3 regions of the Paraburkholderia flava genome follow, and region 3 is predicted to be linked to each of the others. Evidence: riboswitches for the same ligand, from Rfam matches in the RefSeq annotation. Region 3 holds a riboswitch; each other region holds the start of a gene.

Region 1 (9,728 bases), on a different contig from region 3:
AGATACCCGTTCGACTCCCCTTCCCTCGCCTTTTCGTCGCGCCGTGCATGACCGCCTCCTGTTCGTCGTCCGAAGCGCGATTTGCGCGCTTTCGTTGCACGACGAACGGCGATCCGCCGGTTCGACACGACACAACAAAATTCTTTGCGCGGCCGGCACGCTGCAGCATCGCGTCGCGCGGAACGGCCCCTGCTTCCCGTTACTTCAACTGCTCCTCGATCGATCGCGTCAGCGGCGTCTGGACGTCGCCGGTATGGCGGGTCGATACCGCTTCGATCAGCACGATCCAGCACTCGTCGTGCGCGACCGGGTTGTGCAGCACGCCCTTCGGCACGACATGCACCATCCCTTCGGAGAGTTCGACCACGCGACCGCCTTCGTATTCCATCCGCAGATGGCCGCGCAGGATGTAGAACAGCTCGTCCTCGTCGCGATGGCTATGCCACGTCAGCTCGCCCTTCACCTTCGCGAGTTTCATGTACTGATCGTTGACCTGCGCGACGACTTTCGGCGACCAGTAGTCGGTCACGTCATCGAATGCGGACGCGAGATCGAACGCTTCCGCGAATCCTGCTTTACTCATGCTTATCTCCACATCGGAATGATCGATACCGCGAGCAGGATGCCCAGTACCGTGTTGACGGTTCGCCATTGACGCGGCGTACGCAGCAGCCGCGCGAGCAGCACGCCGGCCGCGCACCACAGCGCCATCGACACCAGCGCGCTGCCGCCGAACGCACAGGCGAGCAGCAGCGCGAGGTGCAGCGGCCCGTTCGCGAGCATCGCGAACGACGCGGCCGCGCCGAGCGCCATCGCCCAGCCTTTCGGGTTGAGCCACAGCAGACACGCGCCGCCGACGAGCGTCGTCGGCATCGCGGAGGCCTGCGCGCCGCGCCTGAGATCCGGCGGCCCGCTGCGCGCGATCTGCCACGCGAGCCACAGCAGATACGCGCTGCCGATCGCCTTCATCGCCGTCTGCAGCGCGGGGGCTGCGAGCAGCACGCTCGCGAGGCCGGCGGCGGATGCGGCCGCGAGCGACGCGAGACCCACCGCGATGCCGGCCATCAGCGGAATCGAACGGCGAAAGCCGAAGCGCGAGCCGGACGCCGTCGCGAGCGCGGTTGCACCGCCCGGCGTGATCGTCGCGACGACGACGAACAGGAGCAGCGGCGCAAGCGAACCGGCGCCTGCAGTAGACACGGAGGAAAGCACGGACATGGCGGACACGCTGACGTAACCCAAAGAGACGTCACTGTAGCCAGCCGGCCATCATTAGAAAATCGAAAGATTCTGATGCCATGTATTAGCTTCTATAATGCGACGATGGCACGCAACCTTGTCCACAACCTCGATATCTCTCTTGTCCGCACGTTCGTCGCCGTCGCTGAGCGCGGCAGCATGACGGTCGCCGCGAACACGCTGCACCTCACGCAGGGCGCAGTGAGCCAGCAGATCAAGCGGCTCGAGGAATCGTTCGGCTCCAGCCTGTTCGAACGCGTCGGGCGTCAGCTGGAACTGACGCAGGTCGGCGAGCGTTTTCTCGGCAAGGCAAAGCGCCTGCTCGGGATGAACGACGAGATCTGGGCCGACATGGCCGCGCGGCCGCTCGCAGGACAGGTGCGGCTCGGCGTGCCGTACGACCTGGTCGGCGCAAGTTTCTCGCCGATCTTCAAGGCGTTCACCGAGGCGTGGCCGAATGTGGAGATGTCGATCGTCTGCGGCTCGTCGCCGGAACTCGCGGACTGGCTCGCGCGCGGATCGCTCGACCTCGCGGTGGTCGAAGAGCCCGCGACCCATGCGGGCGGCGAATGTCTGCGGGTCGAACGGCTGGTGTGGGTCGGCGCACGCGGCGGCAATGCGCACCTGAAGCGGCCGCTGCCGATCTCGATGGTCACCGACACCTGCGCGTTTCGCGACAGCGTGCTCGACGCGCTGCGCGAGCACGACATCGAATGGCGCACAGTGTTCGAGAGCGGCAACATCGAAGCGACGACCGCGACGGTGCGCACCGGCCTCGCGATCACCGCATGGCTGGTGTCGACGGTTCCGGCCGATCTCGACATCCTCGGCGCGGATGCGAAGCTACCGGAGTTGCCGCCGTTCGCGATCAGCCTCTACCTGCCGGAGCATGGCGGCAGTCCGGTCGCGCGCGAACTCGCGCAGTTCGTCAGGGATGGGTTGTTGAAGCAGCATCGGGCGGCTGCGGCTTGATGAGGTGGATCAACGGAGTGATTTGATCCACCACAGCGCGAGCTTATGACGTGCGTTCAGGCGCGGGGGGCGGGATACGCCGTTCCGCTCACGATGTCGTCGATAGCAACACCGTCCCAATCGACCGATTGAACATCGCGACGCTTCACGCCCAGATACTGGCTATGACAATACAGCCCCTGCACCCATTGACCGCGCAGATAGGGATCGGCAAGCGACGAGAACTTCCCCGTGATCGGGTTCGCCATCGCGGCTTCAATACATTCGAAGCCGAGCGCCGGGGAAAATAATGCGCGGAGTCCCATGTCGCTGAACTGGAAGAAATGCCACGGACGTTCATGCGACGAGTACGAGAAGTGTGTCTCGATGAACAGCATTCCGCCGACCTTCAGCAGTTTCGATATTTCCTGCGCGACGACCCAAGGCATGGCCAGATGCTCGAACACCGCGGTCGAATAGATCAGGTCGAATTTCTGTTCCTTGTCGAAGTACGTGGAAAGCTTGTGGGCATCGCCCACCACGTCGACGTTATTTCCCGGGTAGTAGTCGAATCCAGTGTACTTCGCGTTGGTGAACAGACTTTTGGCATTGGATACTCCGGTGACCTCGCGGCTACCGATCTCGAGCACGCTCATGCCCTCGTGATTTCCAAGCTCGAGAACCAGATTGCTCTGGTTTAGATGGGCGTTTTTCAGCTTGTCCGGCGCCGGGATACTGTTGTCCAGCAACGCGCGATCTATCTCGGCATCGGACATCGTCGGCTTGAACTGCATCCTTTGCTCGTTCTGCCCGTATCTGACGAAGTGTGCGAATCCCGTGAACATCGGGTTTCTCAACGCTTCCTGTGCAAGATCTGCATTGGCGAGCAGGTAGCCCAATTCGCTGAAATTTTCAAAAGTCGCGAGTTCTTTGATCATCTTGGGGAAAGTTTTGACTGCAACGGTCACTAAGAATGTGCATCGGCTTTTCAGCCGGAGAGATAGCTTAACCGGGGCAATCAGACTGGACCAGGATGAACTGGTTGTGACACTCGCGTGTGTCGAGTTTGCGCGTGCGTTTTGGTAGTCGATCCGGCCGGCGCTCGAACGGTATCATCGGGCCTTCGCTCAAACAAGGCCCGCCTCGCCTGACGCGATGATTCGACCAAGGGTTCAACATCGTGATTCGCTAGCGCCTCGCCGGGTTGCGTGAGCACATCCGCTTAACCGTAGATGCAGCCCCCAGCGAAGCGCTTCAACCTCACCGCCCCACAGCCAGCACCCCACTCGCCCCACGACGTCCCGCTTCGACGAGTGCGCCGAATCCAAGCCCGATCGTCGTCCACAGAATCGCCTGCATGCCGAGCGCGGCCATGCGAAATTTCCACAGCAGCACGGCCGGGAAGGCAGCGGGGACTTCGTTGATCGACGGCAGTCCGGCCTGCACCGCCGCGATGATGACGATGAACACGCCGGCCGCGAGAATCGCGCCGTTCCATGCGCCGTAGCGCGCCGCCGCGCGACGCCGCAGCTTCAGCGAGAACACCGTCGCCGCGAGCGAGATCGCGATCATCAGGAAGTACAGGCCCGTCCGATAGCCGATCGTCTCCGGGTCGCCGACCGATGGCGGATTGGCCGGGTATTTGAGCCCCGGCACCACGACGATCGACACGAACGCCGCGAGCGCCAGGCATGCGGACAACGCGCGTGCGCCGAGCTTGCCGACGCGGCCGTACGCATACGCGAACACCAGCGAGAACAATCCGCCCGCCGCTGCGCCGTACACGACGCAACCGGTCAGCAGACCGAGCCCTGCCTGCGTATGGCGGCTGACGAGTTCCGGCTCGGGCGCTTCGCCTTTCGCCGCATCGGCTTTTTCTTCGAACGAAATCGCGCGATCTACCTGCGGTTCACCCGCGATCCTCGCGAAACCGAACGTGAGCAATCCTGCGGCGATGCCTACGAGCATCCCGCGCATCAACAATCGACCTGTCATCGCAATGCTCCGTCAGTGGCAGGGAAAGCCGAGCAGATGGCGGCCGTCGTGCACGAACTCGTGCACATACATGCCGGGAATCAGCGATGTCGCGCCTTCTTCCGCGCCGACGAAGTAGATCGCCAGCAACAGCAGCAGACCGCCGAAGACGAACCACGGCAACAGCTCACGCAGCGGGATGGGTGCCGGCTGGGCAGCCGGTTGGAAAACAGCATCGGTCATGACGGACTTCTCCTGGGGTTGCGCGCCCCGATAGTCGTTGGAAAGAGAGGACGCAAAGCTAGGGTCTGGCTTCCGGTTCGTCGATGAACCGATTACAGTGGCGCGACCGCGCCGGGCTTGCACCGGCTTCCTTGCTTTGGTGACGGTATTCTACGCGTTAAACCTCGCTGTGCCGCCCTACGGTGAAGCGCTTTACAAGGGACGATGTGATGCACACACGGCTCTGGCTCGTGAGCCACGCGGCCACCGCGGCGATGCGCGCGGGCCGCTTTCCATCGGACGATCCGCTCGACGCGCGCGGCATCGCTGACGCGCACGCGTATCGCGAGCGGTTCGATGTGCCGCGCGATGCGACCGTATTCGTCAGCCCCGCTCTCTGCGCACGCGAAACAGCCGACGCGCTCGGCCTCGCTGCACAGCCTGCGTCCCCGCTCGCCGATATGGACTACGGCCACTGGCGCGGCCAACGTGTCGCCGATGTCGCAAACGCCGATCCATCCGCGCTGTCCGCATGGAGCACCGACCCCGACGCCGTCGTGCCCGGCGGCGAATCGTTCGCTGCGGTAGCGACACGCGTCGCGCGATGGCTCGATGCACTCGACGACGTCCCTTTCGTCGTCGCGGTCACGCATGCGGTGGTGATTCGCGCGGCTGTGCTGCATACGCTGAAGATCCCTCTCGCTGCAGGCATGCGGATCGAAATCGGGCCGCTGTCGAGGGTGGAGCTGCGGCGTTCGATGCGTGGTTGGGTGTGGTGGCCTGGTGCGTAGCGTGCGTGCGCTGAAGGATCGCGCACGCTACGCTGCGGCGTCGCTTTGCTGCGGTTGCGGTCGGGTCGCATCGCGAATTGACGGAGCCTCGTCTCGCGACTTCACCTGCGCGATCGCCATGCTCACCATTGCATCGTCGCCCCCACGCCCGCCGCGCTGCTACCGCTGGTCACCCCCGCGCCGGCCCGGACTTGCAGGTTATCGGTCAGGCGCGCGGTCGCGCTAACCGCAACCGCCTGGTAACCACGATACGTGCCGACACCTACACCGAGCGCAATCGTCTTGTCCTTGTCGACATCGCCAATCATGCTGAGCGCAGTCACCGCCGCGATACCCGAGTATGCGTTGCGCGCGGTTTGATCGATGCTCTGTTGCACACCGGCGATGCGCCTGTCCGTGTAGCTGTTCGCTTGCCGCATTCCGTCCGACGTGACCCGGTTCAATTGATCGAGATTGACCGCATCGGTGGCTTGCGTGCCTTCCGCTACGTTGACGAGTTGCCGTTGCTGCGCGGCATTGCCTATCGAGACGACATTGCGGCGGCCGCCATCGTTCGAATTCGCTCCGATCGCCGCCGAATTGGCACCGGCGGTGACGGTGGGCTTGTCGGCGCCGGTGCCCTTCATGTCGGCAGCCACGCCGTTGGCGGTTCTGATCTGCTCGACACGTTCGTAGATACCCGTCGATAGCGACGAAAGCTGCGCGCCGACGTTTGCGACGCCGGTAGACAACGAGCCGATGCCCGTCGACACAGAGGTGGCCAGCGACGCCACGTTGCCGTCGGTCGTGCTGAGGCCGGTGGACAGCGAACTCATGCCGTTCGCGATCGACGTCGACAACGAAGATACGTTGCTGCCGGTCGTGCTCAGTCCGGTGGACAGCGAACTCATGCCGTTCGCGACCGACGTCGACAACGACAATACGTTGCTGTTTGTCGTACCCAGCGCTGTGGACAGCGAACCGATACCCGCCAAGGTCGACGTGGACAGCGACGTCAGTTGCGACACGTTCACGGCGTCGGTCGGCTGGACGCCGTCGGCGACATTCGCAAGCGCTACAGGCTTTTGTGAGTTGGCGCCGCCCAGCGTGACTTTCGTGTGATCGGGGCTGTCGTACTGCACCGAATCGGCGACGACGGTCGATAAGGAACTGACGTTGCTGGCGGCAGTACTTAGACCGGTCGACAGTGAACCGATGTTGCCGTTGGCCGTGCTCAGGCCGGTAGATAGCGAACCGATGTTGCTGTTCGCTGTACCCAGTCTAGTCGACAGTGAACCGATATCGCCGTTGGCTGTACTCAAGCCCGTCGATAACGAACCGATACCCGTCGAAACAGAAGTGGACAGCGACGACAGCTGCGCACCGTTCACTGCGTCCGTGCTATCCGGACTTACCGTGGCCGGCATAAGACCGGTGATCAGATGCCCCTTCATATCGACAGTCGCGTTGATTTCGACCTTGGAAGATTTAATGGCCAATGTGCCATTATTAAGGCCAACGATCTGCACTGCATTGCTTACATTATTCGCGCTCTCTAAATACCCATTTCCATCCCCAGTATTTCCAATTGAAAAAGAAAAATTCCCATCAGATGGGTTTTCTGTATGCGTACCATTGGCATCAATAATCACGCCAGCGGTACCATGAAATGCAGCGAAATACCCACTGTTACTCGCCGGAGGCGCAGTCTGCGCCAGCGCGAGATTCACGCTCAAGCCACTCCCGGAAAACAGCAAAACCACGCGAACGATAGCAAGCGAGTAGCGTCGCGAAGGCGATCCCGATCTCAAGCGCCCCGACGAAGATTTCCCTCGCCCACGAACAAGCTCCGAAGCAGCAACCCAGGCGCCCAGTGCCGGATTCCACATTGACCGATACAAGCGGTTCACAGTCCCCTCCCTTTATTAGAAAATAAATAACGCGAACGCCTTTCAGACAGGCATCGTCGGATTACGATTTATTTTCTAAAACTAGCAGGGATCTTATTTTTGTTTGTGAACCTACGTGACATACCACCTTGATTAACAGTTATCAACAAATAACACGAGTCGAATAACTCCAGATACATCTGTTTTATTTATTTCATTTCGAATATCTTCATACGGCAATGAACTCGCAAATGAAAACGCGGCCGGGATCGACGCGAATCGATCCGGCCAGACGCACTCCATGAATTGAACAAAACCGAAGCGCGCGTCCACGCGCATCACGCGCCGCTCAATCGGCCTTACCCGCCGGCTCGTAAAACAACGCGAACAGTTCCGACTGCGAACCGATGCCGAGCTTCGCGTAGATATGCTTCTTGTGCGCGCGCACGGTCTCGAACGAGATCGTGAGCTTCTCCGCAATCGCTCGCGACGAGAAGCCGCTCAGCGACAGCATTGCCACTTCGATCTCGCGCGCGGTCAGCGTGCCGCGCCCCTGCTTGCCGGACAATGCACCGACGCGCGCAGGAAAATCCACCAGTTCGGCACCGGCCGAAGCCGCGCGCTCCGGCACCGCACAGAATTCTTCGTGTCGCAGCCGCTGCTGCATCAACGCGAGCACCCACGGCGCGAACAGCGTCAGCAGTGCAATCTCCCGTTCGTGATAACGCCGCGTGCAACCGAGCGAAAAACCCATCGTGTGATCCGCATCGATCACGACATTGAAATGCACCTCATCGCCGACGATGTTCTTGCGGAAATAGCGCAGGTAGTACTCGGTCATGCGGAAGTTGTCGGGCGCGACGTCCGCGAGCGTATAGAAGCCCGATGCGTGCGTTTCGAACGCGGCGAGATAGAACGGATCGAGTTGATAAAGCGCCGCGAGATAGTCCTGAAACATCAGGTCGATCTGCCCGTCCGGCATCGCCTGCTCCGCGCAGACGAACGGCGGCGCGTGACGCGCGAAACGCAGCGCCACCCAGCTGTCGAAGCCGATGTGCCGCTCGAGTACTCTCGTCAGACGCGCCCAGAAATGCGGGCTGTCGAGCGCGTCGATGGCCGAGCCAATCTCTCGATGAAACGCGAGATCGCGCCATTCAAGCTCCATCCGTTCTCCGTTGAGGTAACCCACGTGGGTGATTTGCGAACAAAAATAACACGCCGATAATGCGCCGAAGGACATCGCGTGCGCCCGGGCCAATCCGCGCCGGCGCACGGCAACCGCAAGGAGACAGACGATGCAGGTAGAACTCGCGCAACTCGCGCTCGTCGACGGCGGCCTCGAACGCAATACGCGTAAGGTCGTTGAAATAATCGATCGCGCGGATGCGGCCGGCGGCACGCAGCTCGTCGTGTTTCCCGAAGCGACGCTATCGGGCTTTCCGACCCGCGACAACGTCGCCGACGTCGCACAGACGCTCGACGGCCCCACGCTCACTGCTGTGCGCGATGCCGCGCGGCAAGCCGGCGTCGCGGCTGCGGTCGGTTTTGCGGAACGCGACGGCGACCGCTTCTACAACACGACGGTGCTGATCGATAGCAGCGGTGCGATCGCACTGAAGTACCGCAAGGTGCATCTGTGGGCGTCGGATGTCGGCGTGTTCACGCCCGGTGAGCGCTACGACACGTGCCTGTGGAACGGCTTCACGGTCGGTCTACAGATCTGCTACGACATCGAGTTTCCCGAAGGCGCCCGCGCGCTCGCATCGCTCGATGCGGACCTGCTCGTCGTCACCAACGGCAACATGGATCCGTTCGGCCCCGTGCATCGCCGCGCGATCGCCGCGCGCGCGATGGAAAACCAGATGTTCGCCGTGATGGTGAACCGCTGCGGCCCCGGCGACGACAACCTGACCTTCCCCGGCGAATCCGCGCTCGTCGAGCCGTCGGGAGAAATCGCTGCGGTCGCGGGTGCCGACGAAACGGTGCTGCGCGTGAACGTCGATCGCTCGCTGCTCGAAGCGAGCCGCGAACACTATCGCTATCTGCATGACGCACGGGTGCCGCTCGCACTCACCCGCGTCGAACACGACGACGGTTCGCGCTCGCTCGTGATCGAACCGCGCCGTCGTCGGGATTAATCCGCACACTCACGTTTCGTGATTCAACGCTGCACCTTCAGTAGCGCTTCACTGCTGTTCCGTCGGTCGCGCCTCCTGGCGCGGCCCGTTCAAGCCGTCGTCGTATCGCGCCCATTCGGGGCCGCGCTCCGCAAGAGAGCGTTTCACGCCTGCCCGCAGGCTCAGGAGACATCATGCAAGACAGGGAAGATCAACCGCATCTGAAACGCACGCTGGGCCTGCCGTCTGTGCTGCTGTTCGGCCTCGCGTACATGGCTCCGCTGATCGTGTACGGCACGTACGGCGTGCTCGCGAAAGCCAGCGACGATACCGCCGCCCTCGCCTACCTGCTCGCGCTGATCGCAATCGCGTTCACCGCATTGAGCTACGGCAAGCTCGCGCGGCTTTATCCGGTGGCCGGCTCCGCGTACACGTACACGCGCAAGACGTTCAATGCGCACCTCGGTTTCATGATCGGCTGGGCGACGCTGCTCGACTACTTCTTCCTGCCGATGGTGATCTGGCTGATCGGGGCCGCGTATCTGAACGCCGCGTTTCCGCACGTG
Region 2 (9,728 bases), on a different contig from region 3:
TGGCACCGGCGTCTGCCGCAAGAATGCAATGTCCTGATGCGCGTGTCCAATATATTATTGGGGGCCTATTGAGTCGTGAAATATATCGCCATGCAGCCCATCACGCCGGACCTGCGCCAGCTGCGCTACTTCATCGCGGTGGCCGAAGAGAAGCACTTCGGCCGCGCGGCCACGCGCCTGTCGATGACGCAGCCGCCTTTGTCGCAGGCGATCCGCGCGCTGGAGGACACGCTCGGCGTCGAGCTGTTCGCGCGCACGCGTCGCTCGGTGGAACTGACGCAGGTCGGCGCCGATCTCCTGCCCGAAGTGCGCCGGCTGCTGGCCGCCGCCGAAGCACTGCGGCCGCTCGCACAGAGCCTCGCGCGCGGCGAGGCGGGCGTATTGTCGCTCGCATTCGTGTCGACCGCCGACTACGGGCTGCTGCCGCTGCTGTTGCGCGATTTCGGCGTGCGTCATCCGCGCGTGCGGCTGCAACTGACCGAGGCGACCAGCGATGTGCAGATCGAAGAACTCGTGGCCGGACGTATCGATGCGGGTCTGGTGATCGCGCCGCTGCCGCCGCGCCATGCGGCACAGCTGTCGTGGCTGCCGATCGCACGCGAGCCGCTGGTGATCGCGATGTCGTCGGCGCTGGCGGCGCGTATCGATGCGGGGCCGGTCACGGGTTCCCGTAAGCGAGGCGCGGCAGGCGTGCGTGCGCACAGCGCGGCCGCAGCCGCCGCAGAAGCCGGCGACGGCGGCTGGAACCCGATCCCGATCAGCCTCGCCGACGTCGCCGACGAACCGCTCGTCGTCTTCCCGAGGCGTTTAGCGCCTGGCTTTTATGACATCATTATGGATTGCTACGGCGTGGCTGGCCTCGCGCCGCGCATCGGCCAGGAAGCGATCCAGATGCAGACGATCGTGAGCCTCGTGTCGGCGGGCATGGGCGTCGCACTGGTGCCGCAATCGCTGCGTAACCTGCGGCGCACCGGCGTCGTGTACCGTCCGTTGCGCGAAGCGGTGCCCGCGATCGAGACAGGTCTTGTCTGGCGTACGGCGGAGGTGAGCCCGGTGCTCGCGGGCTTCATCGAGATCGTGCGCGCGCATGCGGCGACGGTCGCGAGGAAGGCTGCGCGACCACGTCGCTGAACGCATTGCCGCGGCATGCGTCCAATGCGAGGCTGGCCGTCGTAGCTGGTACACATATAGAAGCACACCGAAGAACCCGAACCTCACCACACGATGCTCATTCACCCGAATTTCGATCCCGTCGCGATCCACCTGGGACCGCTTGCCGTGCGCTGGTACGGTTTGATGTATCTCGTTGCGTTTGTCGCGGCGATCGTCGTGGGGCGGCTACGCTTGCGGCTGCCTTACGTCGCGGCGCAAGGATGGACCGCGAAGGACATCGACGACATGATGTTCTACGGCGTGCTCGGCACGATCCTCGGCGGGCGGCTCGGCTATGTGCTGTTCTACAAGGCAAGCTGGTACTTCGCGCATCCGCTCGACATCTTCAAGGTGTGGGAAGGCGGCATGTCGTTTCACGGCGGCTTCCTCGGTGTGGCGCTCGCGATGGCGCTGTTCGCGCACCAGCGCGGACGCACGTGGCTGCAGGTCACCGACTTCGTCGCGCCGATGGTGCCGACCGGGCTCGCGGCGGGCCGCCTCGGCAACTTCATCAATGGCGAGCTGTGGGGCCGCGTGACGAATCCGTCGGCGCCGTGGGCGATGCTGTTCCAGAGCGCTTCGAGCGAGGACGCGGGCTGGCTTGCCGCGCACCCTGATAAGGCTGCGCAGTGGCATCTCGCCGATATATTCGCGCAGTACCACATGCTGCCGCGTCATCCGTCGCAGTTGTACGAGATCGCGCTCGAAGGCGTCACGCTGTTTCTCGTGCTGTGGTTTTTCTCGCGCAAGCAGCGGCCGGTCGGCGCGATTTCGGCGGTGTTTCTGATTGGCTACGGTCTTGCGCGCTTCACGGTCGAATTCGCACGCGAGCCGGACGACTTCCTCGGGCTGCTCACGTTCGGGCTGTCGATGGGGCAGTGGCTGTCGATGCCGATGGTCATCGCGGGCGTCCTGATGCTGGTGTGGGCGTATCGGCGTGGTGGTCGTGCGAAGGGGCAGGCCGTCGGCGCGAACTGATCGGCCGTGCCTGACGAGTCAACAAAAAGCCCTGCATTCGCGAGAATGCAGGGCTTTCTTTCTTCATGGGCTCGCGGCCATCGCGTGACGTGGGGTCACGCGATCACGCGTTACTTCATCTGCACCGAGCCCGACACGTTGACCGTCACCGTCGACGTCCCCGCCTGCAGTGCCACCGGCGCATCGCTCTTCGCGCTGAACGACGAGGGGGCCGCGGCCATCATCATCATCCGTGGATGCGGCATGATGCCGTCGCGGCCGATGTTGACCTCGCGGATCGAATAGCCGCTATAGCCGAATGCCTGCGCGGACGCGGAGGCCTGCTGACGGAACGACGCGATCGCTTCGCTGGTGAGCTTCTGTGCGGCGGCACGCTGCGCTTCCGGCGACAGCGAGAACTGCACATCGCCGACCTGCATGATCGAGCCCATCTGGCCCGCGAGCTTCGATGCGGCAGCGAAGTCATGCGATTCGAGCACGATTTCTGTACGACCGCGCCACGTCGAAATGCGACCGTTGCGATCGGTCGACGGGCTGATCGAGAACGAGCCCGTGTGCGCGGTGACGCCGGATACGCCCTTGGCCTTTTGCAGCGCCGAATCGGCACGCTGGTTCAACGTGGTAGTCAGCGACGACGGATCGGCCGCTTCCTGCTCGTAAAACAGCGTGATGTTCACCACGTCCTGCGGCACTTCGGTACTGGCCTGCGCATTCAGAGACAGCACGCCGGCCGGCTGATACGGCGCGCTCTGCGCGTGCGCGGTTGACGGCACGAGCGACAGCATCAGCGGAGCGGCCGAAGCCACGGCGAGCGCGAATGCGATGGCGTTTTTTCTGGTCATTATGGGACTCCTTCCGTGAACAGGATTGCGCGCGGCCCGTGCCGCTGCGCATTGCTCGCGTGGCCTTTCGTGCAGATCCTGGAGAGGCGAAGAAAGGATGGACCGCACGCCCTGTGGTACGAGACGGGCACGACGCTTGCGAGCCAGTTAGGCGTGCTTTCATGCCGACAGGTTCCCTTCACCTGACCGTTTCTGGCACTTTCTGACGGTTTCGTCAGGTTGCCGCGACATGACGTCGCATACGAGCGTAGCGCGTGAGGTTGCATGCCGCATCACGTGCGGTACTACATCAGCCGCTTCGTGATGAAGCGCCACTCTTCGCTCGTGACCGGTGTGATCGACAGGCGGTTGCCCTTCGCCAGCACGCGCATCTGCGCGAGTTCCGGATGCTCGCGCAGCGCCGCGAGCGGGACCAGCGTCGACTTCTTCTTGAACACGACGTCGACGAGTACCCAGCGCGGTGTTTCGCGCGTCGATTTCGGATCGTAGTAGGGGCTCTTCGGATCGAACTGCGTCGGATCGGGGTAGGCCGTCGACGACACTTCGGCGAGCCCGGCAATGCCGGGCTCGGGACAGCTCGAGTGATAGAACAGCACACCGTCGCCGACCTGCATCGTGTCGCGCATGAAGTTGCGCGCCTGATAGTTGCGTACGCCGGTCCACGGCAACGTGCGTTGCGCGGCGTCGGCGAGATCGTCGATGCTTGCTTCGTCCGGTTCGGACTTCATTAGCCAGTAGCGCATGAATCGAATGAACGCGAAATGAGTGAAGCGATGAGTGAAAAAAAGCGCCGCTCAAAGAAAAACGGCACCGGACGAATGTCCGATGCCGTTCGAATAGGTCCCCGCCTTAGCCGCTAGGCCGGCATCCTGAACCGGGGGTTCAGAATTGGTCGCAGTTAGCCGCACTTCGGGTACATCAGACAGAGTGACGCGCACGCCCGTGCTGCAAATTTCCACAACCGTGCACATGGCATTGGTTCAAGGAATATATGACCTTGGCAAACCAGGCAGGGAAGCTGACAACTGAGCCGACGTACTCTGTGCCGACTCACATAAACCGTTTGAAACAGGAGACCTTGAAGCTGATGCTACCGGTCCGATCGGCCTTTGTCTACTGGCCTCGTGTAACCGTTATTGCGTGCTGTACTGGTTGATCACCGTGTCCAGCTGATCGTTCATCTGGGCCATTGTACGCCGGATTTCTTCAGCCGGAAACGATTCGCCATGACGTACGCTGGACTGCAGCTTGAGCAGTTCCGACGCGAGCGACAACGCAGCCATCACCGCAATGCGGTCCATGCCGCGCACGTTGCTGTGCGTGCGGATTTTCGACATTTCCGCGTCGACCCGCGCGACAGCTTCGAGCAGTGCCGCTTCGGTTTCCGGCGAACACGCGAGACGATAGGACTGGCCGAGAATCGAGACTTCGATCTGCTTCGTGGTCATGCATTTTCTCCGTGGCGGGCATCCGCATCGCTGCGTGCAGCGCCGTCTTCCTGCGGCGCGGACGCGAGCAGATCGAGCTGATTGTCCTGTTCGGAGTGGCCTTTCGCGCGCGGCAGTTTTTCGAGAATCGCGTTGAGGCGAACCTGTGCGTCGTCGATCTTCGCCGACAGCGCATCGCGTTCGGCCTGCAGCGCATTGCGCTCTTCGCGCATCTGATCGAGTTCGACGCGCGTCGCTTCGCAATCTGCACGCGCTTGCGTGAGTTGTTCTTCGAGCGCCTGGCGCGCTGCGTAGTGACGCTGACTGAGTGCAATCAGACGTCCAATGTTCTGTGAGAGTGTTTCGAGTTCGGTGAGCATGTGCTGCGTCCTCTAAAGACACGGCATTTTAGCGCGGAATGTCGGGCGTTCCGATAAATGTCTCGTTTCGAGACGTAACAGCATCGCTTTTTGCGCATATCCGGCAATTTCGCGATGTGATTCCAGCGGGATTTCGCTGCGTTTTTTGCATGCCTTCGATGCGGCGCACGCATGCACTTGTGCGAGTGCAGCGAAGCAGGGATCGCCCTTTCTTGACGCCACAGAGTGCGCTGCTACACTTGCGGCACTCTTGGTGCCCGCGCGCGATTTTCGTATCGCGTGCAGTTAAACGGGAAGCAGGGAGCGGAGTCCGCCCGACCGAGCCAACCTGTGCTGCCCCCGCAACGGTAAGCGACCGCATCGTCATGCAGGTCGACCCTTCATGTGCATCTCCTGGCCTTCGCATAGCGAGGCCGCGCGATGTGCATCGTGCCACTGCGCTTCATGCGTGGGAAGGCGGGTCGATGTGTCGCCAGCCCGGATACCGGCCAGAGGGAGGGGAGCGTCATCCGTCGCGCACGTGCCGGCGAGCATCGGCCGGCGGTTGCCGTTCCCTGTTACGCAACGGCCTGCGGGGAGCGGGCCGCGCACGCTACCACAGGAAATCCGTCGATGTTCACCCCGATCGCCCGCACGGCACTCGCTGCGCTGGCCGCAGCGGCCTATGCGCCGCTGACGGCATTTGCACAGAGCGCGCCGCAGACACAAGAGCCGTCTTCAAGCGACACCCAGCCTGTCGCTTCAGCGTCGTCTTCCACTGCAGTCGTTACGTCTCCGGGCACCGCTGCACCTGCCGTTGCAAGCACGGCTGCCGCCGCTTCTTCGGGCACCGCTACGCCCGTCGCGGCAAGCACAAGTTCTACCGCTTCTTCCATCACCGACGCACACACGCTATCGCCGATCGTCGTCACCGCTGACCGCAGTCCGCAAAAGCTCGCGGACACCATCCCGCAGACCACGCTGTTCGACAGCCAGGACATCGCCGATACGACCGCGCAGGATGTCCCCGGTCTGCTGCAACTCGCACCGGGCGCGCAGATCGTGCGCAACGGCGGCCCCGGTTCGCAGGCGAGTCTGTTCCTGCGCGGCGCGTCGTCGGTGCAGTCGCTGGTGCTGATCGACGGTGTGCGCGTCGATTCGGTGAGCCTCGGCAATGCGCAGCTGTCGCAGCTTCCGCTCGACCAGATCGATCACGTCGAAGTGGTGAACGGCAACGTGTCGGCGTTGTATGGCTCAGGCGCGATCGGCGGCGTCGTGCAGATCTTCACGAAGAACGGCGGCGATCATCCGCCGCGTTTCGACTTCTCGGTCGGCTACGGCAGCTATCACACGCAGACGCAGCAGGCGGGCGTGAACGGCGCGCTCGATCACGACGGCAACACGACGTTCAGCATCTCGCTCGCGCGCTCGAAGGACGACGGATTTTCGTCGCAGAATCCGGCGCTCGCGCCCGGCGTGAATCCGAACGCGAACGGCTATCTGAACGAGAGCATCTCGGCGTCGCTGCGTCATCGCTTCAACGACAAGTGGGACGCAGGCGTGCGCTACTTCCAGTCGAACGGCAACGACAGCTACGACAACGCATACGGCCTGCCAACCGATCTCAACAATCTGTACAGCAAGGTCCAGCAGTTGTCCGCGTTCGCGAACGGCAAGCTGACCGACTGGTGGACCACGCACTTCGTCGTCGCGGCCGGCAACGATCGCAGCCAGAACGCGCTGAACGGCGTGTACACCGACCGCTTCAACACGGACAACCGCCAGTACACGTGGCAGAACGACTTCACGTTCGGACCCGGCCAGAAGATCCAGCTCGGCTACGAACATCTCGACCAGTCGCTCGATTCGGACGAATACTCGGCACCGGACCGTCACGTGAACTCGGGCTTCATCGGCTATACCGGCCGCTTCGGCGCGAGCCAGATCCAGGCGAATCTGCGGCGCGACCAGTACTCCGATTTCGGCGGCGCGAACAGTTACTATCTCGGCTACGGCTACGATTTCAATGCGCACTGGAAGGCCACCGCGAGCCTGTCCGATGCGTTCCGCGCGCCGACCTTCAACGACCTGTACTTCCCGGTGAGCGGCAATCCTTTGATCCAGCCGGAGCGCAGTCACTCGGTCGAAGGCGCGCTGCAATACGCATCGGATGCACTCGGCGTGATCCGCGTCACCGCATTCCAGACGCGCTACTCGAACCTGATCGACTACGTGCAGACGATCCCCGGCATCTACGTCGCGCAGAACATCGGCCATGCGAAGGTGCAGGGCGTCGAAGGCTCGTGGAGCGGGCACGTTGGAAAGACCGATGTGCGCGCGTCGCTGACGGTGCAGAATCCGGTCGACGAAGACGCCGACACCGATCTCGTCCGTCGCGCGCGTCATTTCGCTTCGTTCACGGCGAACCGGTCGATCGATGCGTGGCGTGTCGGCGGCGAGTGGATCGTCAGCGGAGAGCGCAACGACAGCGGCACGCCGCTGTCGGGCTACGGTCTCCTGAACCTGTCCGCGCGCTACAACATCACGAAGGCGTGGTACGTCTCCGCGCAGATCCAGAACCTCTTCAACCGGGACTATGAAACGGCCTACACGTACAACTCGCCGCGACGCAGTGCGTTCATCACGGTCGGCTGGCAGCAGCAGTGATGCGCGCCCGCACGTGAGGACGCGCGGATGAACCGCGTCGCGTCACGCGGCTTGCCGCGCATGAGCGCATCGCGTGCGACGGCGATCTGGTGCGCGCTCGTGTTGCTCGGCGTGCTGGTGTTCGTCGCGTCGCTGTCGCTCGGCAGCGTGCCGGTGCCGCCCGCGCACGTGTTCTCGGCGTTGCTGCCGGCACACGGCGCATCGGACGATCTTGCAATCGAGATCGTCCGTTCGCTGCGTTTGCCGCGTGCGCTCGCAGGGTTCGCGTGCGGTGCGTTGCTCGCGCTCGGCGGGGCGCTGCTGCAAGTGCTGCTGCGCAATCCGCTTGCGGAGCCGTATGTGCTCGGCGTGTCGGGAGGCGCGGCGAGTTTCGCACTCGTCGCAATGATTGCTGGTTGCGCGTGGTGGCTCGTCGATGCAAGTGCGTTCGCCGGTGCGTTCGTGTCGATCCTGCTCGTGCTGGGACTCGCGCGTCGCGAACTGTGGCGTGGTGAGCCGCAGGACACGTCGCCGCGTCTGCTGCTGACCGGCGCAGTGGTCGCGGCCGGTTGGGGCGCGGTGATCACGCTGCTGCTCACGGTTGCGCCGGAGAATCGGCTGCGCGGGATACTGTTCTGGCTGACCGGTGACCTGAACGGCGACGGCATGCCATGGACCTCGCTCGCCGCCCTCGCGGTTGCGGTACTCGTCATCGTGCCGGCTGCGCCGCAACTGAACGTACTGCTGCGCGGCGATGCGGCCGCCCAGGCGCTGGGCGTCGCGGTCGTGCCGCTGCGGCTGCGCATCTATCTCATCGCGTCGCTCGCGGCTGCAGCTGCGGTGACCACGGGCGGCACGATCGGTTTCGTCGGGCTCGTTGTGCCGCATATGGTGCGGCTCGCGTTCGGCAACGATCAGCGGATGCTGTTGCCCGCAGCAGCACTCGGCGGTGGCGTCGCGGTGATGGGCGCCGACCTCGTCGCGCGTACCGTGATAGCGCCCGCGCAACTGCCGGTCGGTGTGATTACCGCGCTCGCTGGCGTGCCGGTGTTTCTGTGGATGCTGCTGCACAGGCGGTCGCGATGACGCGCACGCATGCGCTTGAAGCACACGCGCTCACGCTGCGTGTCGGCGATCGCGTGCTGCTCGACGGCTTCACGCAGCGCTTCGGTCCCGGCGAGGTGTGGTGCATCGCCGGCCCGAACGGCGCGGGCAAGACGACGCTGATCTCCGTACTCGCGGGACTCGCGCGACCGGCGGCAGGCCACATCGAACTCGACGGCACGACGCTCACACGCTGGCCCGCGGCGACGCTCGCGCAACGACGCGCGTTGATGCCGCAAAGCGTGCACGACGCGTTCAGCGCGAGCGTGCTCGATATCGTGCTACTGAACCGCTTTCCGCATCTCACCGGGTGGGGTTGGGAGCGCGACGAAGACATCGACGCCGCGCATGCCGCGCTCGCGACGCTCGGCCTCAGTGCATTCGCTGCGCGCGATGTGCTGTCGCTGTCCGGCGGCGAACGGCAGCGCGTCGCGCTGGCCGCCGTGCTGTGTCAGGCGGCGCCGCTGCTGCTGCTCGACGAACCGCTGTCGCATCTCGATCTGCATCACCAGATCGAATGTCTCGAAGCGCTCACGACATGGGTGCGCGGGTCGTCGCGTACCGTCGTGTTCTCATGTCACGACCTGAACCTCGGACGCCGTTTCGCGACTCACGCGCTGCTGCTCGACGGGCAGGGCGGTGCGTATGCCGGCGCCGCACGCGACGTGCTGACGCCGGAACGCGCGAGCCGTGCGTTCGGCTATCCGCTGATCTTGATTCGCGACGGCGAACACGAAGCGCTGATTCCCGCGCTACAGTCCCGTCATCCGACATAAGCCGTAGCATAAGACGCAAACCCGCTTTCATCCTCCAGACAACAATGACCCAATCGCCTTTCGCTCTGCCTTCCATCGCGCCGCTCGATCCGTCGCTGCGCGGCGATCTGCAACACCTGATCGACAACAAGACCAAGCCGCCCGGCAGCCTCGGTCGTCTTGAAACGCTCGCGCGTCAGATCGGCCTGATCCAGAACACCACGCAACCGACGGTGCATCGCGCGGCAATGATCGTGTTCGCCGGCGACCACGGCGTCGCAGCCGAAGGCGTGAGCCCGTATCCGCAGGCCGTAACCGCACAGATGGTCGCGAACTTTCTCGCGGGCGGTGCGGCGATCAATGCGTTCAGCCGCGTCGCGGACCTGACGCTCGAAATCGTCAACGCGGGCATCGCGACGCCGCTCGCGGACACGACCGGTCTCGTCGATATTCCGGTCGGGAGCG
Region 3 (9,728 bases):
CACGCGTCCCACCAGAATCAGCGCAGTCCGTTCGATGTCGGTCGCACGCACCTTCGCGACGATGTCCGCGAGCGTGCCCATCACGCGCGCCTCGTCGGGCCAGCTCGCGCGATACACGATCGCCACGGGGCACGTTGCACCGTAGTGCGGCATCAATTCATCGACGATCGTCGCAAGATGGCGCACGCCGAGGTGAATCGCCATCGTCGCACGATGCCGCGCGAGATCGCCGAGCTGTTCGCCCGGAGGCATCGTCGTCTTGCTGGCGAAACGCGTGAGGATCACCGTCTGCGAAATGTCCGGCAACGTCAGTTCGCAGCCGAGTGCGGCGGCGCACGCCGCGGTCGCGGTGACGCCCGGCACGATCTCGTATGCGATGCCGAGTTCGGCAAGCCGCCGCATCTGTTCGCCGATCGCTCCATACAACGACGGATCGCCCGAATGGACGCGCGCGACGTCGTGTCCGTCGCGGTCCGCCTGCGCGAGCAGCGCGATGATCTCGTCGAGATCGAGGTCGGCGGTGTTCACGATGCGTTCAGCCGTGTTGCCTTCGAGTACCTCGGCCGGCACCAGCGACCCTGCATAGAGAATCACCGGACAGCGTCGTACCAGACGCTGCCCTTTCACCGTGATCAGTTCGGGGTCGCCCGGCCCCGCGCCGACAAAAAACACCGTCATGCCATGCTCCGTAATGAGAAGGATGAATGGACACGCAGGCAGCCCGGACGACGACGCGCGCGAACGCGCGTCAACCGGAATCGTGCAATGCGTGCAGCAGCGCGGCGTCGTTGTCGAATGCACGGTCCGCGGCGGGGAGTGAGGGACGCCGCAGCATCAACACCGGCACACCCCGCTCGCGCGCGACGTCGAGCTTTGCAACGGTCGCGCTGCCGCCGCTATTCTTGCTGATAACGACATCGATTGCATGCGCGTCGAACAATGCGCGTTCGCCGTCGTGCGTGAAAGGACCGCGAGCGTCGAGTACATGAGCACGTTGCGTGCCCGGATGTGCATCGAGACAGCGGACCAGCCACTGCTGATGCGACGGAATGTCGCCGAGATGCGCGAGCGGTTCGCGGCCCAGCGTGAAGAGTGGTCGGGAAAACGGTGCGAGCAACGCGACGAGGCCTTGCCAGTCGTCGGCGAAACGCCAGTCGTCGCCGGGTTGCGGTTGCCATGCGGCGCGATGCAGCGCCCAGTACCGCACATTCGCGATGCGGCTCGCTGCGGCCGCGTTAGCGCTGATGCGCGCGGCGTAAGGATGCGTCGCGTCGACCAGCAGACCGATCCGCTCGTCGACCAGATAGCGAGCGAGACCGTCGACACCACCGAAGCCGCCTACACGCACCGTGCATGCAAGGTCGTCCGGCACCTTGCCGAGTCCTGCGAGGCTGTACACGTGCGGTGTCTTCAGAGTGCGCGCGATCCGCAGCGCGTCGCCGGTGCCGCCGAGCAGCAGGATGCGCATCATCGATCGCCTGACGGTGCTGCCGTGTCGACAGGCTTGCGGCAATCGAGCAACGTGACCGGCAACGCGGGACGCCATGCGTCGAAGCCGCCGAGCGGTTGTGCGGTCGACAGCGCGATGCGCGTCAACGTGCCGCCATGGCGTTCGCGCCACGCGACCAGCTTCGCTTCGCCCTGCACCGTCACCGCGTTCGCAACGAGCCGGCCGCCGGGACGCAGCGCGGTCCAGCATGTGTCGAGCACACCGGACGCGGTCACGCCACCGCCGATAAAAATCGCGTCAGGCACCGGCAGTGAAGCGAGCGCATCGGGCGCGGTGCCGGCGACCAGTTGCAAACCAGGTACACCGAGCGCATCGCGGTTCTGCGCGATGAACGCCTGACGCTGCGGATGCGCTTCGATCGCAATCGCGCGACACGTGCGATGCGATCGCATCCATTCGATACCGATCGAGCCCGCGCCCGCACCGACGTCCCACAGCAGTTCGCCAGGAAGCGGCGCGAGATGCGCGAGCGCAATGGCGCGGACATCGCGCTTCGTCAACTGGCCGTCGTTGGCGAACGCTTCGTCGGGGAGTCCGGGTGTGAGCGGCAGCGGTTGCGCGTCGAGACCCGCGCGGCAGTCGAGTGCGACGAGATTCAGCGCGGCCGGGGACCATGCCGAAGGATCGGCGTGCCATGCGTCAGCACGCGTATCGATGCGGTGTTCGAGCGGTCCGCCCAGATGTTCGAAGACGATCATCCGCGTCGCGCCGAAGCCGCGTTCGACGAGCAGCGTAGCGAGCGCCGACGGCGCCGTCGCATCGCCACCGAGCACCAGCAGACGTGCACCGTCGTGCAGATGCGCATGCAGCGCCGCAATCGGCCGGCCCACCAGCGACAGCATCGTCACGTCCTGCAGCGGCCAGCCCGCGCGGGCCGCCGCGAGCGACAGCGACGACGGCGCGGGCAGCACGTGCAGTTCGTCGGCGGGCAGCGCGCGGGCAAGCGTCGCGCCGACGCCGAACAGCATCGGGTCGCCGCTCGCCAGCACGCAGACCGGTTCGGGACGCCGCGCGAGCAGCGGTGCAAGATCGAACGGATGCGGCCACGGTTCACGTCGTGCGTGCAAGCGTGCGGGCAGCATCGCAAGATGCCGTTCGCCGCCGATTACCACCGACGCATCGAGCAGCGCGCGCCGCGCGGTGCGGCCCAATCCCGCGAAGCCATCTTCGCCGATGCCTACTATGGTCAGCCACGCAGGCATCCCGCCATCCTCATCATGTCGTTTCAGTTCCGGCTGCGTGCCGACGCATGCGTGCTGCGCATGCGATCGAAGCGCCGGAGAAAGAAGGCATAATACAGCCTCGCCGGTGCCCTTCGGGGCCTAAAAGGGAACACAGCGACACTGTGGCTGCCCCCGCAACTGTATGCAGCGAGTCCGCGCTCCACACGCCACTGATTCATTCGGGAAGGCACGCGCGGACCACGACCTGCAAGCCAGGAAACCTGCCGGCAACACTGTTCGTGCCAGCCATCATCGGGCGGGGTGTACCGATGCCGCGTTGCTTCCTGTCGAGGCAACACCGGGCCGTCGCGCGACGCTAAACCGGTAATCGCTTGAATCGAGTTTTGTCCCCTGCTGCTGTCGATGCACGGTCTGCGCCGCGCGCGTCGGCGTGTCCGTCGCTTGCGCGCATCGTTGCCGCACGCGACGGCGGGCTCTGCCGGATCAAGCTGCCGGGCGGCGAACTGCATGCGCGCGATGCGGTCGCGGTCGCACAGGCCGCCGATCTGCACACGGCTGGTATCGTCGAGTTGACCAATCGCGCGAACCTGCAGTTGCGCGGCGTGCGGGCGGGTCACGAGACCTCGCTCGTTGCGGCGCTGATGCAGACCGGCCCCGGTACGCAGGATCCGAACAACGCGCACGCCGATGAACGTCGCAACGTGATGACGAGCCCGCTCGCAGGCCGCGATCCGCAGGCGCTCGACGACACGCGGCCACTCGCCGCTGCGTTGCTTTCGCGACTGCAACGCGAGCCGCGCTTCGCGGCGTTGTCGCCGAAATTCGCGCTGATGCTCGACGGCGGTGAACGCTTGATGGCGGTCGATCATCCGCACGATGTGTGGTTTTCGGCAATGGATTCGGCAGTCGGCGATGCGGATCGTGCGCGGTACGCGGTGGGTCTTGCGGGCTGTCCGTTGTCGGTGCCGGGCAGCGCACTTGCGTCAGTGGCCGCTGCCGATCTACCCGTTTTCGTCGAAGCGTTGCTGCATACGTTCCTGGACGTCAGCGGCTCTGACGACACGCGAATGCGCGACGTGCTCGCCAGCTACGACGCCTCCGCGTTATTGCAACGCGCGGCCGAACGAGCAGACATTGCTTTGCACGACGATCCCGCTGTCGCCGCATGGACCCGTGCACCAGCATCGCCGTCGTTGCGCGTCGGCGCTCATCGGCAACGCGATTCAAAGCTGTCTCACGTCGGCGGGCAGCCGGCGCTCGGGCGGCTCGATACGTGCACGCTGGTTAAGCTGGCCGCGCTCGTATCAGAACACGGCAACGGAACGCTACATGTCACACCGTGGCAAAGCGTGCTCATCCCCGACGTCGCCGACGATGCAGTGCCCGCCGTACTCGATAGCCTGCGCGCACTCGGCCTCGCGTGCGAGCCGTCGCATCCCTACGTGCGGCTGATCGCATGCGCCGGTTCGACCGGTTGCACGAAAAGCGCCGCCGACACAAAAGCCGACGCATTGCATCTCGCCACCCTTCTTCCCGACACGAGCGCAGACGATGCCGTCCACCTAAGCGGCTGCCCGCGCTCCTGCGCGGCCGCGCATTGCGCACCGCACACGCTGCTCGCAACCGCGCCCGGCTGCTATGACCTGTATCAACGCGCGAGCGTGGGCGGCGCCGACCGCTTCGGCATCCCCATCGCGCACCACCTGACTATCGAACAGGCCGCCGCGCTACTCGCGCGACCGTCCCGGAGCCACACCGATGCATGACTACCTTCGCGACGGCCAGCAGATCTATCGCCAGTCGTTTGCGACGATCCGCGCGGAAGCCGATCTGTCGCGCGTGCCGCCCGACCTCGAAAAGCTCGCGGTCCGCGTGATCCACGCGTGCGGCATGATCGACATCGTCGACGATCTGCGTTTTTCCGAGGGCGCAGGACACGCGGGCCGCAATGCGCTTGCGTCCGGCGCGCCGATTCTCTGCGATGCGCGAATGGTCGCCGAAGGCATCACGCGTGCGCGACTGCCGGCGAATAACCCGGTGCTGTGCACGCTCGGCGATGCAACCGTGCCCGACCTTGCGAAGCAGTTCGGCAACACGCGCTCGGCTGTGGCGGTCGAGCTGTGGCGACCGCATCTCGAAGGCAGCGTCGTCGCGATCGGCAATGCGCCGACCGCGCTGTTCCATCTGCTCGATCTGCTCGATGCGGGCGCACCGCGACCCGCGTTGATTCTTGGTTTTGCGGTCGGCTTCGTCGGTGCGGCGGAATCGAAGGCGCTGCTCGCGTCAGGTGGTTATGACGTGCCGTGGGTGATCGTCGCGGGACGACGCGGCGGCAGCGCGATGGTTGCCGCAGCGGTGAACGCGCTTGCGTCGGAGGTCGAATGAGTACGGGTAAGGGACGCCTGTTCGGCATCGGCGTTGGTCCAGGCGACCCCGAACTGCTGACGCTCAAAGCCGTGCGACTGCTGAAAGCGGCACCTGTCGTCGCGTATTTCGTCGCGAAGGGCAAAAAAGGTAACGCGTTCGGGATCGTCGAGGCGCATCTCGACGATGCACAGACGCACCTGCCGCTCGTCTATCCGGTGACGACCGAAGCGCTCGAACCGCCGCTATCGTATGAAGCGATCATCGCCGACTTCTACGACACTGCTGCCGCGATCGTCGCCGGGCATCTCGACGCGGGTCGCGACGTCGCGGTGATCTGCGAAGGCGATCCGTTTTTCTATGGCTCGTATATGTATCTGCACGACCGGCTCGCCGCGCGTTTCGAAACCGAAGTCGTGCCCGGCGTCTGCTCGATGCTCGGCGGCGCCGCCGTACTCGGCGCGCCGCTCGTTTATCGCAACCAGTCGCTTGCAGTGCTGTCGGGTGTATTGCCCGAAGCCGAATTGCGGCGCCGTCTCGCGGATGCGGACGCAGCCGTCGTGATGAAGCTCGGTCGCAATTTCGACAAGGTAAGACGCGTACTCGACGAACTCGGGCTCGCGAAACGCGCGCTGTACGTCGAGCGCGCGACGATGGCAAACCAGCGCATCGTGCCGCTCGCGGACGTCGATCCGATGGCGTCGCCCTACTTCTCGCTACTCGTCGTGCCGGGGCAAAAATGGCAGGGATGATGCCGCCGGCGATCGTGATTCTCGGCGTCGGTGCGCTCGATGTCGCGCGTCGTGTGCAGGCATGCTGTCCGGGTTCGCAGGTGCATGGACTCGCGGGCCGTGTCGAAGCGGACGTCGGCTACACGGAACTCGCCGCGCATCTGCGCGAGCTGTACGCGCGCGGCACGCCGATCGTCGCGTTGTGCGCGGCCGGCATCGTGATCCGCTGCGTCGCGCCGCTGCTCGCGAACAAGGGCGCGGAGCCGCCGGTGCTCGCGGTCGCGGAAGACGGCAGCGCGGTCGTGCCGCTGCTCGGCGGGCTCGCGGGTGTCAACGTGCTCGCACGCGATATCGCGGCCGCGCTCGGCATCGCACCCGCGATCACGACGAGCGGCGAACTGCGTTTCGGCACCTGTGTGCTGAATCCGCCGGAAGGTTATGCACTCGCGGATCTCGCGCACGGCAAGCGCTTCGTCTCCGATCTGCTGGCAGGCGAGACGACGCGCATCGAAGGCGACGCGCCGTGGCTCGACGATGCGGCGCTGCCGCGCGATGCTTCTGCGCAGCGGGCGATTCGCGTGACGCCGTTCGTCGATGCGTCGGCGGATACTTTGTTGATTCATCCGCGGAGTGTGGTTGCGGCGATCGGTGGTATTAGAGACGACGTCGAACAGCTGGTGCTCGATGCACTGCAAGCACACCACGTTGCGCATGCTGCGCTCGCCGCTCTGCTCGCGCCCGCTGCACGTTGCACCGATACGGCGCTTGCCGATGCCGCACAGGCACTCGCCGTGCCGCTGCGTTTTATCGACCTCGATGCCGACGCGGACCAATTGCTTGCAGCCGCGCTGACTGTTCCGCACAACGTACTGCACGAGGCAACCTCGTCGGTCACGCTCGCGATCGCCGACGCGCCGTTAGACATCGCGACGATCGGCCGCCCACGCGGCAGCGTGACCGTGATCGGCCTGGGCCCAGGCTCCGCCGATCTACTCGTGCCCGCCGCGCGCGACGCACTCATAGACGCCACCGATATCCTCGGCTACGCGACGTACGTGAACATGGCTGGCCCGTTCCGCGACAACCAGCGCGTACACGCGACCGACAATCGCGAGGAATTGCAGCGCGCACGCCACGCTTTCGAACTCGCGACGGAAGGACGCGCGGCGGTCGTCGTATCGTCGGGCGACCCTGGCGTGTTTGCGATGGCGGCGGCGGTGCTCGAAGCGCTCGATACATCCGACGATCCCCGTTGGGCACAAGTCGAGTTGCGCATGGTGCCGGGCGTATCGGCTGCCATGGCGACCGCTGCGCAAGCCGGTGCGCCGCTAGGCCACGATTTCTGCGTGCTGTCGCTGTCGGACAATCTGAAGCCGTGGTCGATCATCGAGACGCGGCTTAGACACGCAGCGCAGGCCGATCTGGTGATGGCGTTCTACAACCCGGTGTCGCGTGCGCGGCCGTGGCAACTGGATACCGCGCTCGATATCGTCCGCGAGTACCGGACGCCCGCGACGCGTGTCGTGCTGGGACGCGATATCGGCAGGCCGGGTGGCACGCTCACGACGACCACGCTCGGCGAGCTGCGCAGCAGCGACGTCGATATGCGGACGATGGTGATCGTCGGGTCGACGACGACGAGAGGGTTTGCGCGCGGCGATGGTGGCGAGTGGGTGTATACGCCGCGTTCGTACCCGTGACGCCTGGCGCCTGGCGCCTGGCGCCTGACACAGCTTTCTGCGTTTGACACACGCCTGCGTTGAATCCGGCATCGTGTCCGGTGCCGTATCCTCTGTCCCTCCCTTGAACACGAAGGCGACGGCGCCGTCGCCCCCCGGTAGCGCCGCATGCCGACGCCGGCGGCACATCCTCCATTCACCGACCGCAAGCGTCGGCAGACAGGCACCGGGCGTCACCGTGACGATCGCCCCACACCCACCGCCGCTGGCCGGATTAGACCCATCCAAAGGCCGCCTCTACCCTTGGTCGTCATTTTGACGATGGCTACTCTCACACTGCGCTCACCCCACAGTGAGACAGGGCGATCCCGCCTTAAAGCGGCATCGAATCGCAGCGTCACCGGCTAATCCACGACAAACAGAAACCCTCATGAGCGGCGTTTCGCCTTTTCCTGCAGAGGAACAACCGGCACGCGACTACGCGTACTACCGTGACGCGCTACGCGGCCATCGTCTGCCGGCTGCATTCGTCGATCTCGATAGCCTGGCGGCGAATCTCGCCGATATCCGTCGACGCGCGGCCAATCTACCGCTCCGTCTCGTCACGAAGTCCGTGCGAGCGGTCGGCATCATCCGGCTCGCGCTCGCGAGTAGTCCGCTCATGCGCGGCCTGCTGTGCTATTCGCCGATGGAAGCGGCGTGGCTGGCGACCCAGGGCTTCGACGACCTCGTGGTCGCGTATCCGTCGGTCGAGCCGTCTGCGCTTCGAGCGGTCGCCGAACAGTTACGCGCCGGCCGTTCGATCACGCTGATGGTCGACTGTCCGCAGCAGGTCGAATGCATCGATGTGCTTGCTCGCCGCGAGGGCGTCGCAATGCCGCTGTCGATCGATCTCGACATGTCTTCATCGTTCCCGGGCATTTACTTTGGTGTGTATCGATCGCCGGTGCGCGACGTCGCAAGCGCAATCGCATTGGCGAACGACATCGCCCGCCGGCCCAACGTGCGGCTTGACGGGTTGATGGGCTACGAAGGTCAGATCGCCGGGCTGATGGACAGCGTACCGGGCCAGTCGTTAAAAAATAGCGTCATCCGGTATCTGAAACGCCGATCGATTCGCGAGACCAATGGGCGACGCAGCAACGTCGTGCACGCGCTGGCCGCTGCTGGCCATTCGCTGCGCTTCGTCAACGGCGGCGGCACCGGCAGCATCGAAAGTACGCGCAGCGACGCGTCGGTCACCGAACTCGCGATGGGCTCGGGTCTTTATACGCCCACACTGTTCGATCACTACACCGCCTTTCGCACGCAGCCCGCCGCAGGGTTCGCGTTGCCGGTCACGCGCCGGCCTCGCGACGGCATCGTCACGTGCTCGGGCGGTGGCTACATCGCATCGGGGCCCGCCGGCACGAATCGCCTGCCGCAGCCGTGGCTGCCTGAAGGCTGCACCCTGATCGTGAACGAAGGGGCGGGCGAAGTGCAAACGCCCGTGTGCCATCCACGTTCGGTCTCCATTGAGATCGGCGATCCGCTGCTGTTCCGGCATGCAAAAGCGGGCGAACTCTGCGAGCGCTTCAACGAACTGCTGCTCATCCGGAATGGGCATGTCGTCGACTGCATTCCGACCTATCGCGGAGAGGGACAGAATTTCTTCTGACCGCTCACGCTTTCCAGCCCACCCACCCGATATGGAAAAACAACGCTATGTGGCGTAACTGGTCCGGCTACGTGAGTTGTCCTCAGGCAACGCTGGCGACGCCTGCGTCGCGAGACGAGCTTGTCGATGTGCTGCGCGACGCGGCCCAAAAGCTTATGCCGGTGCGTGTGGTGGGTGCCGGACATTCGTTCGCACCGCTCGCGCAAACCGACGGCGTAATCGTGTCGCTGGATAAACTGCAAGGTGTCGTGGACGTCGATAGCACCAGGCGCATCGCACGCGTACGAGCCGGCACGCGACTCTATACGCTCGGCAGCGAACTCGCCGCACATGGACTCGCGATGGAGAACCTCGGCGACATCAACGTGCAATCGATCGCGGGCGCGACCAGTACCGGCACGCACGGCACCGGCATCGAGCTCGGCAATCTGGCGACGCAGATCGCGAGCCTGCGCTTCACGACCGCCGACGGCCGCGATGTGGTCGCATCGCGCGACGAAAACGCCGACCTGTTCGAAGGCGGCCGGATCGGGCTGGGCGTGCTGGGTGTGCTCACCGAAATCAGCCTGCGCCTCGTCCCGTCGTACCGGCTCAAGCTCACAC

The links. Region 3 has a riboswitch for cobalamin ahead of cobG (precorrin-3B synthase). Riboswitches for the same ligand answer to the same signal wherever they lie in the genome.
Region 1: another riboswitch for cobalamin. It lies ahead of E1748_RS16745 (CbtB domain-containing protein); the one in region 3 lies ahead of cobG (precorrin-3B synthase).
Region 2: another riboswitch for cobalamin. It lies ahead of E1748_RS29220 (TonB-dependent receptor plug domain-containing protein); the one in region 3 lies ahead of cobG (precorrin-3B synthase).

Annotation. Positions count from the first base shown of each region.
Region 1 is NZ_SMRO01000002.1:1,183,694-1,193,421, reverse strand. It holds gene E1748_RS16770 (cupin domain-containing protein) at 200-583, opposite strand; gene E1748_RS16765 (LysE family translocator) at 586-1,218, opposite strand; gene E1748_RS16760 (LysR substrate-binding domain-containing protein) at 1,324-2,211, shown strand; gene E1748_RS16755 (class I SAM-dependent methyltransferase) at 2,268-3,158, opposite strand; gene E1748_RS16750 (CbtA family protein) at 3,451-4,185, opposite strand; gene E1748_RS16745 (CbtB domain-containing protein) at 4,198-4,407, opposite strand; cobalamin riboswitch at 4,447-4,589, opposite strand; gene E1748_RS16740 (histidine phosphatase family protein) at 4,617-5,177, shown strand; gene E1748_RS16735 (YadA family autotransporter adhesin) at 5,300-6,886, opposite strand; partial or broken gene E1748_RS32095 (ESPR domain-containing protein) at 6,953-7,066, opposite strand; gene E1748_RS16730 (response regulator transcription factor) at 7,395-8,210, opposite strand; gene E1748_RS16725 (carbon-nitrogen hydrolase family protein) at 8,341-9,183, shown strand; gene E1748_RS16720 (APC family permease) at 9,357-9,728, shown strand, end outside.
Region 2 is NZ_SMRO01000004.1:262,590-272,317, reverse strand. It holds gene E1748_RS29250 (LysR family transcriptional regulator) at 91-1,131, shown strand; gene lgt (prolipoprotein diacylglyceryl transferase) at 1,225-2,130, shown strand; gene E1748_RS29240 (SIMPL domain-containing protein) at 2,241-2,972, opposite strand; gene E1748_RS29235 (EVE domain-containing protein) at 3,257-3,715, opposite strand; RNA gene ssrS (6S RNA) at 3,810-3,991, opposite strand; gene E1748_RS29230 (cell division protein ZapA) at 4,106-4,420, opposite strand; gene E1748_RS29225 (ATPase) at 4,417-4,779, opposite strand; cobalamin riboswitch at 5,014-5,286, shown strand; gene E1748_RS29220 (TonB-dependent receptor plug domain-containing protein) at 5,392-7,425, shown strand; gene E1748_RS29215 (FecCD family ABC transporter permease) at 7,453-8,490, shown strand; gene E1748_RS29210 (ABC transporter ATP-binding protein) at 8,487-9,284, shown strand; gene cobT (nicotinate-nucleotide--dimethylbenzimidazole phosphoribosyltransferase) at 9,329-9,728, shown strand, end outside.
Region 3 is NZ_SMRO01000001.1:392,000-401,727, reverse strand. It holds gene cobM (precorrin-4 C(11)-methyltransferase) at 1-678, opposite strand, end outside; gene E1748_RS01710 (cobalt-precorrin-6A reductase) at 749-1,471, opposite strand; gene cbiE (precorrin-6y C5,15-methyltransferase (decarboxylating) subunit CbiE) at 1,468-2,712, opposite strand; cobalamin riboswitch at 2,800-2,976, shown strand; gene cobG (precorrin-3B synthase) at 3,066-4,460, shown strand; gene E1748_RS01695 (precorrin-8X methylmutase) at 4,453-5,079, shown strand; gene E1748_RS01690 (precorrin-2 C(20)-methyltransferase) at 5,076-5,810, shown strand; gene cobJ (precorrin-3B C(17)-methyltransferase) at 5,807-7,489, shown strand; gene E1748_RS01680 (amino acid deaminase/aldolase) at 7,899-9,125, shown strand; gene E1748_RS01675 (D-arabinono-1,4-lactone oxidase) at 9,173-9,728, shown strand, end outside.